4 regions of the Allobosea sp. 05T438 genome follow, and region 3 is predicted to be linked to each of the others. Evidence: predicted binding sites of a transcription regulator. Region 3 holds the regulator's gene; each other region holds the start of a gene.
The links. Region 3 encodes HrcA, which represses chaperone genes, less so after heat shock. Its sites were predicted from a motif close to GTTAGCACTCNCNNNNNGNGAGTGCTAAC; they were not measured.
Positions count from the first base shown of each region.

Region 1: groES (co-chaperone GroES) is a predicted target of HrcA. The motif match lies at 2,446-2,474, and genes of this name have one in related genera.
Region 2: groES (co-chaperone GroES) is a predicted target of HrcA. The motif match lies at 2,091-2,119, and genes of this name have one in related genera.
Region 4: groES (co-chaperone GroES) is a predicted target of HrcA. The motif match lies at 1,186-1,214, and genes of this name have one in related genera.

Region 1 covers NZ_JBFTKQ010000001.1:719,527-723,482, forward strand. Annotated here, with positions in the region: gene solA (N-methyl-L-tryptophan oxidase) at 1-431, opposite strand, end outside; gene groL (chaperonin GroEL) at 466-2,097, opposite strand; gene groES (co-chaperone GroES) at 2,129-2,416, opposite strand; gene AC1DIN_RS03555 (RrF2 family transcriptional regulator) at 3,012-3,461, shown strand; gene AC1DIN_RS03560 (flavin reductase family protein) at 3,540-3,956, shown strand, end outside.
Region 2 covers NZ_JBFTKQ010000042.1:3,272-7,227, reverse strand. Annotated here, with positions in the region: gene AC1DIN_RS29710 (hypothetical protein) at 256-489, opposite strand; gene AC1DIN_RS29705 (cold-shock protein) at 607-816, opposite strand; gene AC1DIN_RS29700 (DUF982 domain-containing protein) at 1,259-1,552, opposite strand; gene AC1DIN_RS29695 (usg protein) at 1,727-1,996, opposite strand; gene groES (co-chaperone GroES) at 2,259-2,573, shown strand; gene groL (chaperonin GroEL) at 2,632-3,956, shown strand, end outside.
Region 3 covers NZ_JBFTKQ010000007.1:199,025-202,980, reverse strand. Annotated here, with positions in the region: gene rph (ribonuclease PH) at 1-710, opposite strand, end outside; gene hrcA (heat-inducible transcriptional repressor HrcA) at 853-1,938, shown strand; gene AC1DIN_RS16535 (DUF3297 family protein) at 2,153-2,407, shown strand; gene AC1DIN_RS16530 (C40 family peptidase) at 2,559-3,764, shown strand; gene AC1DIN_RS16525 (N-acetylmuramidase domain-containing protein) at 3,781-3,956, shown strand, end outside.
Region 4 covers NZ_JBFTKQ010000002.1:427,794-431,749, forward strand. Annotated here, with positions in the region: gene AC1DIN_RS05875 (DMT family transporter) at 1-34, shown strand, start outside; gene AC1DIN_RS05880 (PaaI family thioesterase) at 21-503, opposite strand; gene AC1DIN_RS05885 (MarR family winged helix-turn-helix transcriptional regulator) at 582-1,049, opposite strand; gene groES (co-chaperone GroES) at 1,278-1,565, shown strand; gene groL (chaperonin GroEL) at 1,614-3,251, shown strand; gene phnD (phosphate/phosphite/phosphonate ABC transporter substrate-binding protein) at 3,474-3,956, shown strand, end outside.

The DNA of each region.
Region 1 (3,956 bases), on a different contig from region 3:
ACATAATCCGCAGAACCGTGGTCCGGCCCGCTGCCGGAAACCGCCAGAAATCCGACCTGGCCGAACAGGCCCTCGCCGGTACGGGCTTCCAGCTCCTGCCAGATTTCATGGGATCGCCGCACCAGCGGCACCAGTTCCTTCCCTTCCGCGACGGCAAGGCGCGTGATCCGCGTTTCGCCGTGGCTCGAACCCAATTGATGAGGCGGGCTGAACTGATCGATCCCGAGGACATCCGCTCCTCGGGTTGCCAGCTGGAACAGGGCAGCGGAGCCCATGGCGCCCAGGCCCAGGACAGCGATATCGACCGATTTGCGAACCATGCAGCACTCGCGAAAACTGGCCGCTCGCGCGACTTCGCGGCGGGCTTCATCACTGAAAAGCGACCGGCACGAAGCCAGCGAAGTTGACGCGCGACGGGGGCCGCGCGTCACCCGATCAAGGCCTGACTGAAGTCCGAGGCTGACTTCAGAAGTCGAGCCCGCCTCCCGGCGGCAGCCCCGGCGCGGGCACCTTGTCCTTGGGCGCCTCGGTGATCAGGGCCTCGGTGGTGACGAGCAGACCTGCGACGGAAGCTGCGTCCTGCAGGGCCGTGCGGACCACCTTGACCGGGTCGACGATGCCGGCCTCGATCAGATCGACATATTCTTCGGTCTGGGCGTTGTAGCCATAGGTCGGCGACTTCGCTTCCAGCAGCTTGCCGACGACGACGGCGCCCTCGACGCCGGCGTTCTCGACGATCTGGCGGATCGGCGCCTCCAGAGCCTTCAGGACGATCTGGATGCCCGCGGTGACATCGTCGTTATCGCTCTTCAGCTTGGCGACGGCGGCCTTCGCGCGCAGGAGAGCTACGCCGCCGCCCGGAACGATTCCCTCGGCGACGGCCGCGCGGGTGGCGTTGAGCGCGTCGTCGACGCGATCCTTCTTCTCCTTGACGTCGATCTCGGTCGCACCGCCGACGCGGATCACAGCAACGCCGCCAGCAAGCTTGGCCAGCCGCTCCTGCAGCTTCTCGCGATCGTAATCGGAGGTCGTCTCCTCGATCTGCGCCTTGATCTGCGCGACACGCGCCTCGATCGCCTTCTTCTTGCCGGCACCGTCGACGACGGTTGTGTTTTCCTTGTCGATCCGGACCTTCTTGGCGCGGCCGAGCTGGGCGATCGTCACGTTTTCCAGCTTGATGCCGAGATCTTCCGAAATCGTCTCGCCAGCCGTCAGGATGGCGATATCCTCCAGCAGCGCCTTGCGGCGATCGCCGAAGCCGGGCGCCTTCACGGCCGCGACCTTGAGACCTCCGCGCAGCTTGTTGACGACGAGCGTGGCCAGCGCCTCGCCCTCGATGTCCTCGGCGATGATCAGCAGCGGCTTGCCGGTCTGCACCACCGCCTCGAGGATCGGCAGCAGAGACTGCAACGAGGACAGCTTCTTCTCATGGATGAGGATGTAGGGGTCGTCGAACTCGACGAGCAGCTTCTCGGCATTGGTCACGAAATAGGGCGAGAGATAGCCGCGGTCGAACTGCAACCCCTCGACGACATCGAGCTCCGTCTCGAGGCTCTTCGCCTCCTCGACCGTGATCACGCCCTCCTTGCCGACACGCTGCACAGCTTCGGAAATGATTGCGCCAATCGAGGCGTCGCCATTGGCCGAGATCGTGCCGACCTGCGCGATCTCATCGGCTTTGCCGACCTTGGTGGCGCGCTTCTCCAGATCCTTGACCGCTTCGATCACGGCAAGGTCGATGCCGCGCTTCAGATCCTGCGGGTTGAAGCCGGCGGCCACGGCCTTTGAACCCTCGCGGACGATCGATTGGGCAAGCACGGTCGCGGTGGTGGTGCCGTCGCCGGCCAGATCGTTCGTCTTCGAAGCGACTTCGCGCAGCAGCTGCGCGCCGAGATTCTCGAACCTGTCGGCGAGCTCGATCTCCTTGGCGACGCTCACACCATCCTTGGTAATGCGGGGCGCGCCGAAAGACTTCTCGATCACGACGTTGCGGCCCTTCGGACCCAGCGTGACCTTGACCGCATTGGCGAGGATATCGACACCGCGCAGGAGGCGCTCGCGCGCATCGGCGGAAAACTTCACATCTTTGGCAGCCATGCTGCTCTCCTTGGAACTGAATTGCGCAGCGTCAGCCGATGACGCCCAGGATGTCGGATTCCTTGGCGATCAGGAGGTCCCGGCCGTCGATCTTGACTTCGGTGCCAGACCACTTGCCGAACAGGACACGATCGCCCTTCTTGACGTCGAGCGGCACGAGCTTGCCGCTCTCATCGCGGGCACTAGGACCGACGGCCACGACCTCGCCCTCCTGAGGCTTTTCCTTCGCGGTATCGGGAATGATGATACCGCCCTTCGTCTTCTCCTCGCCGTCTAGGCGGCGGATCACGACACGGTCGTGAAGCGGCCGAAATGCCATTGCGATCTCCATGGGCAAGCGTGAAGCCTCTTGGCACTCCCCTTTCGAGAGTGCCAACAGCTCATTGTTGCGGCCGATCTCTGAGCGAGGTCAATATTAGACCATTAATTCAGTAGATTTTTATCTTGCCGCAATCCAACTCGAAAGGCTTGAAACGTCGCAGTATCCACAGAGGGAAATTCTTGCGCGACACCGGCAGCAAACCACGCCGGTGAAGCGTGGCAACACAAGCCCGGGGGCTCCTTCGCCGTGCCGGTCAGGCCCGTGGAGTTTCCGGAACTCTGAAGGGTTCATCGATGTCGTTGCAACGCTTCGGTCTCGGCGGACGGAATGCCGGCGATGCTCCGGCAACCGGTCGGCATGTCGTGCGGGCACGACCCTACTTTCAGCCCAGAACGCACGCCATGCACGCCAAAACGGAGTTGTTCACCCACTGGCGCAAGCGAAGGCTGACCGTCGCACATGATCGCGGCGGGCCCAGCCCATGAGAAAGCGACAGAATAAATCTTCTTCGTTTTCCGCTCGAAGAACGCGATCTTGCGCGTAGCCGCAATGTTGATAGATAGAATATACTTCTCTCTGGGCGGGGCTGCCTATGCTGACCAACAAGGGCAAATACGGCCTCAAGGCCATGGTGCATCTTGCCAAGCTGGAAGCCGGTGAGACGACTCAGGTCGCCGATATCGCGCAGAAGAACAACATCCCGAAGAAGTTCCTCGACGCGATCCTGCTCGACCTGCGCAATGCCGGCATGCTGCGCAGCAAGAAGGGTCCGGGCGGCGGCTATGCTCTGGCCAAGCCGGCACGAGCAATCATGGTCGGCGCCGTGGTTCGCGCTCTGGAAGGGCCAATCGCGCCGCTTTCCTGCGCCAGCCGCTCCTCCTTCAGAGCCTGCAGCGATTGCGGCGACATCGACGTCTGCCCGGTGCGCTCCGTGATGAGCCAGGTTCGGGACGCGATGGCGAGCGTCGTCGACAACACGACCATAGCAGACCTCGTGCGCCGTTCTCGCGGCGAGCAGCCGGGCGACGCGAGCGCAGCCTGATATTGTCTACTCAGTCGATAGACAAATTTAGAAACCTGCCCTAGTACGGTTTTGCGGCCGACCCGCCGCAGCGTTCGTATGGGTGATCGCATGAACCGGCAGGTGGCTCCACTCGCGGCCAATGACATCGAGGCCGATGCCTTCAAGACGGTAATGCGAAACGTGGCCGGTGCGGTGAGTATCGTGACCGCCTCCCATGACGGCACGCGCGCGGGCCTGACAGCAACCTCGCTCACCGCGCTGTCCGCGGAGCCGCCGACCGTCATCGTCTGCGTGAACAAGAGCGCTTCGGCCTGGCCGACCATCGAGGCCTCCCGCCATTTCGCCATAAACGTCCTCGCGGCGCGCCACCGGTCCGTTGCGGATCGCTTCGCGGGACGCGGCGGCTTCAAGGGAGAAGCTCGCTTCGAGGACGGCCGGTGGGGCCGCCTCGTCACCGGCGCGCCCACGCTCGACGGCGCGCTCGCCGTCCTCGATTGCGAGACGGAAGAGGCG
Region 2 (3,956 bases), on a different contig from region 3:
CCGATTGTGGCCCTCTTCGAATGCAGATAACTTCTTATGTTCAATAATTTAGGAGCCGCGTGAGGCAGAGACATGCGTCGATGCAGAATCACATCCGAGGACGATGAGAGGCGTCGGATGAGCTTCGACCGCCAATGACCGAAGCGAAGTGCTTCGCCAGCTACAGCCAAGACGGACGATCGCGAAACACTTTGCTGTCGCGATTCAGACCATCGGCGGGCTCTGAATTCTCAGATCAGCGAGTGGGATCTAGGGCTATTTGAAGCCAGGACGCCGCCGCGACTTCGTATTGATCTGCGCTGCGAGCCCGGCCTGTTTAACATTGGCGTCCCTCGCCAAACGGAGTCCGCGCAGTTTATGCATGTTCTCCTCGCGCTGCTGGGTCATTTTCTCCGTTTCGGACATAATCCTGGCGTGAGAGAGCGCCCGCGTTTGGATCTTCAGGAACTGATTGTCGGCGGTTAAGCGCTGCTTTGAAAGTTCGAACACTATGATTTCCATTCGCAGTTAGGTTGAAAACAAAAAGGCCGAGCAAGTGCCCGGCCTTTCGAGTGGCTATAGTCGCTGGTGCCAGTACATCCGTGGTCAACGGCGACGATTGCCAAATCACGCAGTCTGGAGCTGTTCCGCGGCCATCTTGCCGGACCGGTTGTCGCGAGCGACTTCGTATCCAAGCTTCTGGCCTTCCTGCAGGTCCCGCATCCCAGCTCGTTCGACGGCGGAGATGTGCACGAACACATCCTGGCCGCCGTCATCCGGCTGGATGAAGCCGAAACCCTTGGTGGAATTGAACCATTTCACTGTGCCGGTGGTCATGAGAAACCCTCCTTTTGGCAAGACCTGTCGCTCGCCGACAGAATGTTCGACGAGTTCAGAACGATTTCGAAAGGGGGGAGTTTATCAGAGCCGCGCCAAAGCGCGAAAATAACAACGGCCGTCCAAGCAATCTCGATAAAGACACAAATAACTCAGGTCACCGATTGCGTCAAGATAATTATCATAAATACGATTTTTATCTTTGTGCTCATGATTTCAACTACCTGCTCGCGGAACATTTTTAGCGAGAATTCTGTCAATTCTCTGCCATATCCGGCCGGAATCGGCGGGCCCTTGAAAGTGGACGACGCTGTCTGGCTGCCCGGAAGCCAGGGGTAATCCAACGGCTAACACCCGGCCCACAACGCTCAGTGGGCCGGGGCGAAGTCGTGTCCCCGCTCGATGAATAACCCGGCCCGCTCGCGCCGGGCCGGGCGCGTCGTCAGGCCCTGCCCCGTGAGCCTTCCCTTCGGCTTCCCATGAACGCAGCCACGTCGGGCGCGAGAAGGTCGTGCCTTTCCGCCCATGAGGCGAATAAGCCCCGCGCCGTTTCCGGTTCGATCTCGCCGCGGATCGCCGCCAGGCAGGCTTTCAAAGCAAAGCCATGGACCGGATCGCGCCTGCTCACCGGCCAGTCGGCCAGGAACATGTAGGCCTCCATCGCCGACGCAATCGCCGCCGGGTGCCCGAGACCGGTCAGGATAACAACCGGTCTCTTAAAGTCGTCAGATGTCATCATGCAGTCCTCCCGGGGCGGGGAGCGAGTGCCAACGTTGCCATAGCCATATCCTCCTGGAAGTAACATGGATCCGGTTTGGTTGATCGCCGCGTCGAGCGCGCTGTCACTGTCGGCGGCTGCCATGATTTTGGGATGCGCTCGCCCCGGATCAAGCCCGCCGCAGCATCGACGTTACTGGAGTCGGAATTCGCCGCTCACCGCGCTGAGGTCGGCCGGGCCGATCAGGTCCTTATGAGCGACGGTGATGCGGAAGAGTTTGCCCTCGAGCTTGGCCTGCCAGAAGGCAAGGAACTTGTTCAGTTCGGGAAAGCGCGGGGCGAGGTCGTAGTCCTGCCAGATGTATTCCTGCAGGATCGAAGGGTGGTCGGGCAAGCGGTAGAGGATCCCGGCGGTGGTCAATCCGTAGCCGGCGATCTGGCGGGCGAAGTCCGTCGAAGCCATTCCTTTCAGCTCCCTGGTTTCACTGCGCCGATGGCAGCGCGTTTCCAACGTCTTGGCAAGCTGAAAGGTTGCGTTTGCGCCGCCTTTTCAGCCTGTTAGCACTCAGTCAAAAAAAGTGCTGCCGGCCTCTTGAAGGCAAAAATCGGGCAACCCAAATCATCGCGCGGGCACGGCGCCTCAGGGGCGCGCGGAACCTCGCCGCGAGACCCGCACAGGGCCGGCCCGCTTTGACATGTGACCGACATGGAAATTGGAGGAACTCATGAAGTTTCGGCCACTGCATGACCGCGTCGTCGTGAAGCGCATCGACGCCGAGGAGAAGACCAGGGGCGGGATCATCATTCCCGACACTGCCAAGGAAAAGCCGCAGGAGGGCGAGGTCGTCGCTGTCGGCGCCGGCGCGCGCGACGAGACCGGCAAGCTCGTGCCGCTCGACGTCAAGGTTGGCGACCGCGTGCTCTTTGGCAAATGGAGCGGCACCGAGGTCAAGATCGATGGCCAGGATCTCCTGATCATGAAGGAGTCCGACATCATGGGCGTCGTCGAGACGGCTGCTGCCCTCAAGAAGGCCGCCTGACGGGGCCTTCATCCCATCTCATCAACCTGAAACCTCAAGTCTGAAGGAGTGAGGAATCATGGCTGCGAAGGACGTGAAGTTTTCGCAGGACGCGCGCGAGCGGATGCTGCGCGGCGTCGACACGTTGGCCAATGCCGTGAAGGTCACGCTGGGTCCGAAGGGCCGCAACGTCGTGATCGAGAAGTCGTTCGGCGCCCCGCGCATCACCAAGGACGGCGTCACCGTCGCAAAGGAGATCGAGCTTTCCGACAAGTTCGAGAACATGGGCGCCCATATGGTCCGCGAGGTGGCGTCGAAGCAGAACGACGCGGCCGGTGACGGCACCACGACCGCCACGGTCCTGGCCCAGGCGATCGTCCGCGAGGGGGCCAAGGCGGTGGCCGCCGGCATCAATCCGATGGATTTGAAGCGCGGCATCGATCTCGCCGTGGAGGCGGTGACGAAGTCGCTCGGCGAGCATTCCAAGACCATCACCGGCTCGGAGGAGGTCGCGCAGGTCGGCACCATCTCCGCCAATGGCGACCGAACGATCGGCGAGATGATCGCCGAGGCGATGAAGAAGGTGGGCAACGAGGGTGTCATCACCGTCGAGGAAGCCAAGACCGCCGAAACCGAACTCGACGTTGTCGAAGGCATGCAGTTCGATCGCGGCTATCTTTCGCCCTATTTCGTGACCAACACCGAGAAGATGGTCGCGGAGCTGGAAGACCCGTACATCCTGATCCACGAGAAGAAGCTCTCGGGTCTCCAGACGATGCTGCCGCTGCTGGAAGCGGTGGTGCAGACCGGCAAGCCCCTGCTGATCGTGGCGGAGGACGTCGAGGGCGAGGCTCTCGCCACTCTCGTCGTCAACAAGCTTCGTGGCGGCCTCAAGATCGCAGCCGTCAAGGCTCCGGGCTTCGGCGATCGCCGCAAGGCCATGCTGGAGGATATAGCGATCCTGACCGGCGGCACCGCCATCAGCGAGGATCTCGGTATCAAGCTGGAGAATGTTACGCTCGACATGCTCGGCCGTGCCAAGAAGGTCCGGATCGAGAAGGAGAACACCACCATCGTCGACGGCGCCGGCAAGAAGGCGGAGATCGACGCCCGGGTCGCCCAGATCAAGGCGCAGATCGAGGAGACCACCTCGGACTACGACCGTGAGAAGCTCCAGGAGCGTCTGGCCAAGCTCGCCGGCGGCGTCGCGGTCATCCGCGTCGGCGGCGCGACCGAGGTCGAGGTCAAGGAGAAGAAGGATCGCGTCGATGATGCCCTGAACGCGACCCGCGCCGCGGTGGAAGAAGGCATCCTGCCGGGCGGCGGCGTCGCCCTGCTGCGCGCGGTCAAGGCGCTCGAAGGGCTCGTGCCCGGCAATGACGACCAGAGGACCGGCGTCGAGAT
Region 3 (3,956 bases):
ACAGCCGCCTTCTGGAGGGCGACCAGCTTGGAAACGCCGCCCTTGGCGAGCTTGAGCAGCGAAAGCAGCTCCTCCTCCGAGAACGGCGCGCCTTCCGCCGTACCCTGCACCTCGACGAGGCCGCCCGTGCCGGTGATGACGAAATTCGCGTCGGTCTGCGCGCCGGAATCCTCGACATAGTCGAGGTCGATCACCGGCTGGCCGGCGACGATGCCGCAGGAGACGGCGGCGACATGGTCCTTCAGCGGGTTGGTGCCCTTGAGGAGCCCGCGGCCTTCCATCCATTTCAACGCGTCGTGCAGCGCCACCCAGGCGCCGGTGATCGACGCCGTCCGGGTGCCGCCATCGGCCTGCAGCACGTCGCAGTCGACGACGATCTGGCGCTCGCCGATCGCGGTCAGGTCGACGACGGCGCGAAGCGAGCGCCCGACCAGTCGCTGGATCTCCTGCGTGCGGCCGGAGGGTTTGCCGGAGGTAACCTCGCGGCGCGTGCGCTCATGCGTGGCGCGCGGCAGCATCGAGTACTCGGCGGTGACCCAGCCCTTGCCGGTGCCGCGCAGCCACGGCGGGCCCTTTTCCTCGACGGTGGCGGCGCAGAGCACCTTGGTCTCGCCGAACGTCACCATGCAGGAGCCCTCGGCATAGCGCACCACGCCGCGTTCGAGCGTGACCTTGCGCATCTCGTCGGCGGCGCGTTTGGAGGGTCGCATGAAATGATCCTGTCTTGCGGAGAAGTGGCGGCTTTTAGGCTCTCCCGCCCGGTACGGCAAGGCAGGGGGGCTTTCTACCCCTTGATCCATGCGCATCGCGTGACGACAATAGGACAGAGGAACGGTTCGCCCGTAAAGGTTCATGAGCGCCCACACGCCCCGCCCCGAGACGATAAGCAGCCTGGTCGAGACCGATCAGCGCTCGCGCGAGATATTCCGCCAGATCGTCGACGGCTTTCTGACGACCGGCGAGCCGGTCGGCTCGCGCAACATCGCGCGCCTGTTGCCGATGTCGCTCTCGCCGGCGACGGTGCGCAACGTCATGACCGATCTGGAGCTGGCCGGGCTGATCTACGCGCCGCACACCTCTGCGGGGCGCCTTCCCACGGAAAGAGGCCTGCGCTTCTTCGTCGATGCGATGATGGAGGTCGGCAACCTCACCTCCGACGAGCGCAAGCGCATCGAGGCGCAGATCAGGGCTGCCGCGACGAACCGCAGCCTCGACCAGACGCTGACCGAAGCCTCGGCGCTGCTCTCCGGCCTGTCGCGCGGCGCTGGCGTCGTCGTCACCACCAAGGCTGATCCAAGGCTCAAGCACATCGAGTTCGTCCGGCTCGATCCCGCCCGTGCGCTGGTCGTGCTCGTCGCGGAGGACGGCACGGTCGAGAACCGCCTGCTGGCGCTGCCGCCCGGCCTGCCGGCTTCGGCGCTGAGCGAGGCCGCGAACTTCCTCAACGCGCGCATCATCGGCAAGACGCTCGCCGAATTGCGCGGCGAGATCGCGACCCAGCGCACCCAGATGGAGCGCGAGCTCGATGCGCTGACCGCCCGGCTGGTCGAGAACGGCATCGCCACTTCGTCGGGCCCAAGCAGCGACCGCCACCTGATCGTCCGCGGCCAGGCGAACCTGCTCGAGGACCTGAAGGCGCAGGAGGACCTCGAGCGCATCCGCCTGCTCTTCGGCGATCTCGAGACCCAGACCGACGTGATCGATCTTCTGTCGCGAGCGGAGGATGGCGACGGTGTGCGCATCTTCATCGGCTCGGAGAACAAGCTGTTCTCGATGTCGGGCTCCTCGATGGTGGCGGCGCCCTTCCGCGATGCCGAGCAGCGCATCGTCGGCGTCGTCGGCATCATCGGCCCGACGCGTCTGAACTATGCCCGCATCGTCCCGATGGTCGACTACACCGCCAAGGTGGTCGGCAGCCTGCTCGACGGCGAACGCTGACGCGCAGCATCTGTTTGAGGAAATACGCCGTTGTTCCGGGCGTGGCCCGCAAGCCATCGGAGAAAACCGGAGCCCTGCGACGGCTTCCGGATCGGCGCGGTTTCGCCGCTCGTCCGGAATGACGACGCGTTTCCATCTTGAAGAATTTGGCTTCCGTCGCGGATGAGGCTATCTCCGCGCGAAAGCGCCCCCGAATCCACAAGAGCCAAGGCCCATGTCAGACCAGCTTCCCGACCGCCTCTCCGTCAACCCGGACAGCCCGTTTTACGACGCCGAGGTGCTGGCGCGCGACATCGGCATCCGTTTCAAGGGCGTCGAGAAGACCAATGTCGAGGAATATTGCGTCTCCGAAGGCTGGGTGAAGGTCGCGGCCGGCAACGCCAAGGATCGCTTCGGCCGCCCGATGACGATCACGCTGAAGGGCCCTGTCGAGCCCTATATCCGCGGCGAGGCTCAGGCCGAAGGCTGATCGCGGCCTTCTGCAGGGCTGCGGAAACGAGGCGCCGGGCAGTGGCCGGTGCACTGCCGGGCCTCTGTCGTTAACGCAGTTGCCGCTGCGGCATTGCGTCGGGGAGGCGCATATGCATTGATCATGCAACCATAAGTTGTGTGAGGTGCGCATGTTGGCTCCGTGGTGGCTGATCGCGAATACCCTCCGGGGCATCACCGAATACAAGGGCGCAGCAGCGGAACCGCGGATTTTGGAGATGTTCCGCCTGTCGGGACACGGCCAGGTCCGCAGCGACGAGCACGCGTGGTGTGCGGCTTTCGCCGGCGCCTGCCTCGTGCTTTCCGGCTACGCCTCGAGCCGCTCGCTTATGGCCCGCAGCTATCTCAACCTCGGCGTGAAGCTCGAAGAGCCACGCGAAGGTTGCATCGTCGTCCTCTCTCGCAACGAGGCGAACAGCTCTTATGGTCATGTCGGCTTCTTCCTGCGCGAGGATGATGAGCACCTGTTCGTGCTCGGCGGCAATCAGGGGGACAGCGTCAAGGTCTCCAGCTATCCGAAATCCCGGCTGCTTGGTTATCGTTGGCCAACCGAGCGCGCTCCGGTTGCGGCCAGCGGCCTCTTGCCGAATATCTTGCAGCTCGGCGTACCGGACGATCAGATCACGACGGAGGCGCTGGAGGATGAGCAGCGCGGGGTGCTCGGCGCGATCGATGGGGGGCAAGGGCTCCTCGAATTCTTGCCGCTCCGCCCCGGCGCAAATCCCGATTCCGTCGATCAGATCAAGGCCGTTCAGGGGCTCCTGAACGATCAGGGCTATCCGGCAGGAAGAGACGACGGCGACTATGGGCTGCGGACGATGACGGCCGTCTTCTCGTTCCAGCAGGCCAATGGCATTGCGCCCACCGGCATCGTCGACGCGCGGACGTGGTTCCAGCTTCGCAGGGGCGAACCGATGCCACTCTGGCCGGAGCGGCGCAACGAGACGGCGCGGGATCTGAAGCGGGAGGGCTCCGAGACGATCGCGCTGACCGACCGCGGTCGCTGGCTGGCGCTCGCGACCGCCCTGTTCGGCATATTGGGGCTGACCGATGCGCGAACCGACCTCTTCGAGAGGACGGGTCAGTTGGCCACCCGGGCCGAAGCGGCTTCAACGCAGATCGTGCAATCGCCATCCGTGACGGATTGGGTCATGCCTGCAGCCGTTGCCCAGGAGGCGGGAAGCCCCCTGCCTACGATCTTGCCGGTCCTTCTGGGGGCCAAGGGCGGGGTCTGGCTCGTCTTGATCGGGCTTGCCGTCATGCTCTGGCGCAACGCGCAGGCGACCACCGCCCAGCGTGTCGATGAACACCGCACAGGCGCGAATCTGCGTTTCTGATCGAAGGGGGGAGCCTATGGTCGATTTCACGCAGGACATCGTCAACGAGATCACGCGGCTGGCCCAGACACAGGGGCTGGAGCCCGCCGTGGCTCTCGCCGTCGTCGAGGTCGAGAGCAATGGTCGCGCTTTTGAGGCTGACGGCATCACGCCAGTCTTCCTGTTCGAGAAGCATGTCTTCCATCGGCTGTT
Region 4 (3,956 bases), on a different contig from region 3:
CGTAGCCGGCGCCGGCGCGGTCAGCCGGCGCTAGGCTTGGCGGGAAACACCAGGCAGGTTTCGGTGCCGTGCGCGAGCAGCTTGCCACGTTCGTCGCGCAGATTGCCTTCCGTCGTGATGACGGAGCCGCCGCGATGGATCAGCTTGCCTTCGCAGCGCACCGTGCCCGAGTCCGGCATGACCGGTCGGACATAGTTCAGCTTCATCTCGAGCGTGGTGTAGCCCTCGCCCGGCTTGAGCGTGGAATGGGCGGCGCAGGCCATGGCGGAGTCGAGGATCGTGGCGGTCCAGCCGCCATGGATCGTGCCGAGCGGATTGAAGAAGCGGGGTGACGGGCGCCCGACGAAGACGACGCGCCCTTCATCCGCCTCCACCAGATCGAAATCCATGGTCCCGGCGAAAGGCGGAGCCGGGTGAGCGCCGTCGATGATGCCCCGCAGAAAGCTCAAGCCGTCGCCCGCGACCAGCACCTCGCGGGACACCACTCCAAATGTCCGATCCATGGCGCCCTCTCAAATCGTGTATCTGCACGTTAGATAGAAGGCAGCTGGCTCGTCAACGGGGTTGATTGGACACCGGGTTCACAGAACGTCCCGCGCCGCGCGGCGCAGCGCCCTCAGCCCGTCGCGGGTCTCGCGCCAGCGCTCCTCGCCGAAGCCGCCTTCGATCTTGTCCTGCGCTGCCCGCCAGTACGGAATGGCCGCCTCGATCGCAGCCCTGCCCTTCTGCGTCACCGCATAGACCGCGGCTCGGCCCCGGCACTCGACCGGCTCGACCATGCCCTCAGCAGCGAGAAGCTGGAGATTGCGGGTCAGCGAAGTTCGCTCCAGCGCGAAACGCTCGGCCAGCTCCGTGATCGACTTCCATTGCCCGGTGCTCAGCGCCGAGAGCAGAACGAACTGGGTGATCTTGAGGCCGCTCGGCCGCATCGCCTCGTCATAGGCACGGGTGACGGCCCGGGCCGTCATCCGGACATGTAGCGCCACGCAGGAACGCGCGATGTCGTCGAGGCGCGGATCGGGCGCGGGCGGGGGCGCGAGTGTCGTCATTCAGCCATCTTAGCGTGTTCTAGCGCGTGCGGCAGCCGAAAGGCGAAAGGCTGCGATGCCGCACCCGGCGGTGTTCACTTTGTTGTCGCAGGCTTCCTTGACTCTCCGGGACCCCGAGCCTATCTCCCCGCCATCTGTTAGCACTCTCCTTCGTTGACTGCTAACAGCCTCCCCCGGGAGCCATTCAGCGGCGCCCGAACCGAATAAGACCGAGAGGAAGACAGAACCATGAAGTTCCGTCCTTTGCATGACCGCGTCGTGGTCCGCCGCCTGGATGGCGAAGAGAAGACCAAGGGTGGCATCATCATTCCCGAGACCGCCAAGGAAAAGCCCCAGGAGGGCGAGGTCATCGCCGTCGGTCCCGGCGCGCGTGACGAAGCCGGCAAGCTCGTTGCCCTCGATGTCAAGAAGGGCGACCGCGTCCTGTTCGGCAAGTGGTCGGGCACCGAAGTCAAGATCGATGGCCAGGATCTCCTGATCATGAAGGAATCCGACATCATGGGCGTCGTCGGCTGATAGCCGCCTGACCGCTCTCTTCCGTTTCCATTTCAAGGAGTAGCTCTCATGGCTGCCAAAGACGTCAAGTTCTCCTCCGACGCCCGCGACAAGATGCTGCGCGGCGTGGACATCCTCGCCAACGCCGTGAAGGTCACGCTCGGTCCGAAGGGCCGCAACGTCGTGATCGAGAAGTCGTTCGGCGCTCCGCGCATCACCAAGGACGGCGTCACCGTCGCCAAGGAGATCGAGCTCGCCGACAAGTTCGAGAACATGGGCGCCCAGATGGTTCGCGAAGTCGCGTCCCGTCAGAACGACCATGCCGGCGACGGCACCACGACCGCGACGGTCCTGGCCCAGGCGATCGTCCGCGAGGGCGCCAAGTCGGTTGCGGCCGGCATGAACCCGATGGACCTGAAGCGCGGCATCGACCTGGCCGTCGAGGCCATCGTCGCCGACCTCAAGAAGAACTCGAAGAAGGTCACCTCGAACGCGGAAGTCGCGCAGGTCGGCACGATCTCGGCGAACGGCGACGAGTCGGTCGGCAAGATGATCTCGACCGCCATGCAGAAGGTCGGCAACGAGGGCGTCATCACCGTCGAGGAAGCCAAGACCGCCGAGACCGAGCTCGACGTCGTCGAGGGCATGCAGTTCGACCGTGGCTATCTCTCGCCGTACTTCATCACCAACTCCGAGAAGATGATCGCGGAGCTGGACGACCCCTACGTCCTGATCTTCGAGAAGAAGCTCTCCTCGCTGCAGGCGATGCTGCCGATCCTCGAGGCCGTCGTTCAGACCKGCAAGCCGCTGCTCATCATCGCCGAGGACGTCGAGGGCGAGGCTCTCGCCACGCTCGTCGTCAACAAGCTCCGTGGCGGCCTCAAGGTCGCGGCCGTCAAGGCTCCGGGCTTCGGTGACCGCCGCAAGGCCATGCTCGAGGACATCTCGATCCTGACCGCCGGCCAGATGATCTCGGAAGACCTCGGCATCAAGCTCGAGACCGTGACGCTCAACATGCTCGGCCGCGCCAAGAAGGTGCGCATCGAGAAGGAGAACACCACGATCATCGACGGCGCCGGCAAGAAGAAGGACATCGAGGCCCGCGTCGGTCAGATCAAGGCCCAGATCGAGGAGACCACCTCGGACTACGACCGCGAGAAGCTCCAGGAGCGCCTGGCCAAGCTCGCCGGCGGCGTCGCGGTGATCCGCGTCGGCGGCGCGACCGAGGTCGAGGTCAAGGAGAAGAAGGACCGCGTTGACGATGCCCTGAACGCCACCCGCGCCGCGGTGGAAGAAGGCATCCTGCCGGGCGGCGGCGTCGCCCTGCTGCGCGCTCTGAACTCGGTCAAGTCGATCAAGACCCAGAACGACGACCAGAAGACCGGTGTCGAGATCGTCCGCAAGGCGATCGCCGCTCCGGCCCGCCAGATCGTCGACAACGCCGGCGATGACGGCGCGGTCGTGATCGGCAAGCTGCTCGAGTCGAAGGACTACGCCTGGGGCTACAACGCCCAGACCGGCGAGTACGGCGATCTGGTCAAGGCCGGCATCATCGACCCGACCAAGGTCGTGCGCACGGCGATCCAGGACGCGGCTTCGATCGCGGGCCTGCTGATCACCACCGAGGCGATGATCGCCGAGCTGCCGAAGAAGGACTCGCCGATGCCCCCGATGGGCGGCGGCGGCATGGGCGGCATGGACTTCTGAGGAAGTCCGGACGCCCAAAGCGTCTGAATGCCGAAACCGGGCAGGCCCGGTTTCGGGGGCGGCATGGACTTCTGATCCAGCCTCCCAAGGCAATCATGGAAGGCCCGGCGCAAGCCGGGCCTTTCTTCGTTTCACGGCACTGTCATCCCCCCGCCATCCAGCCGTCGCCCCCCGCATGCATCCAGGACCGCTCAACGCATTCGTCGTATCCTGGGAAGCATCATGCCGACACGCCGCTCAGTCCTCGCCGGCCTTGCCGCCACGAGCGCCGTCCCCGCTTTCGCGCAGGCACCGGACTGGCGACAGAGCATCAAGGAGGTGCGCTTCGGCGTCTCTTCCGCCGAGAACGAAACCGGTGCCATCGCCCGCACCCAGCCGATGGTCGACTACCTGTCGCAGCGCCTCGGCGTGCCCGTCCGGTTCTTCAGGGTTTCGGACTATGCCGGCCTCGTCGAGGCGATGCGTGCCGACCAGGTCGACTTCGCCCGCTTCGGACCGGCCGTCTACGCGCTCGGGCGCCGTGTGCTGGGCGAAAAGCTCCAGCCGCTGCTGCGCGACGTCGATAACCAAGGCCAGGAAGGCTACTATTCGGTGCTGCTGGTGCGGGCGGACAGCGCCTATCAGAACCTTGCCGATCTCAAGGGCAGGGTTCTGGCCTTCGCCGATCCGAACTCGACCTCCGGATACGCTTTCCCCGCTTATTTC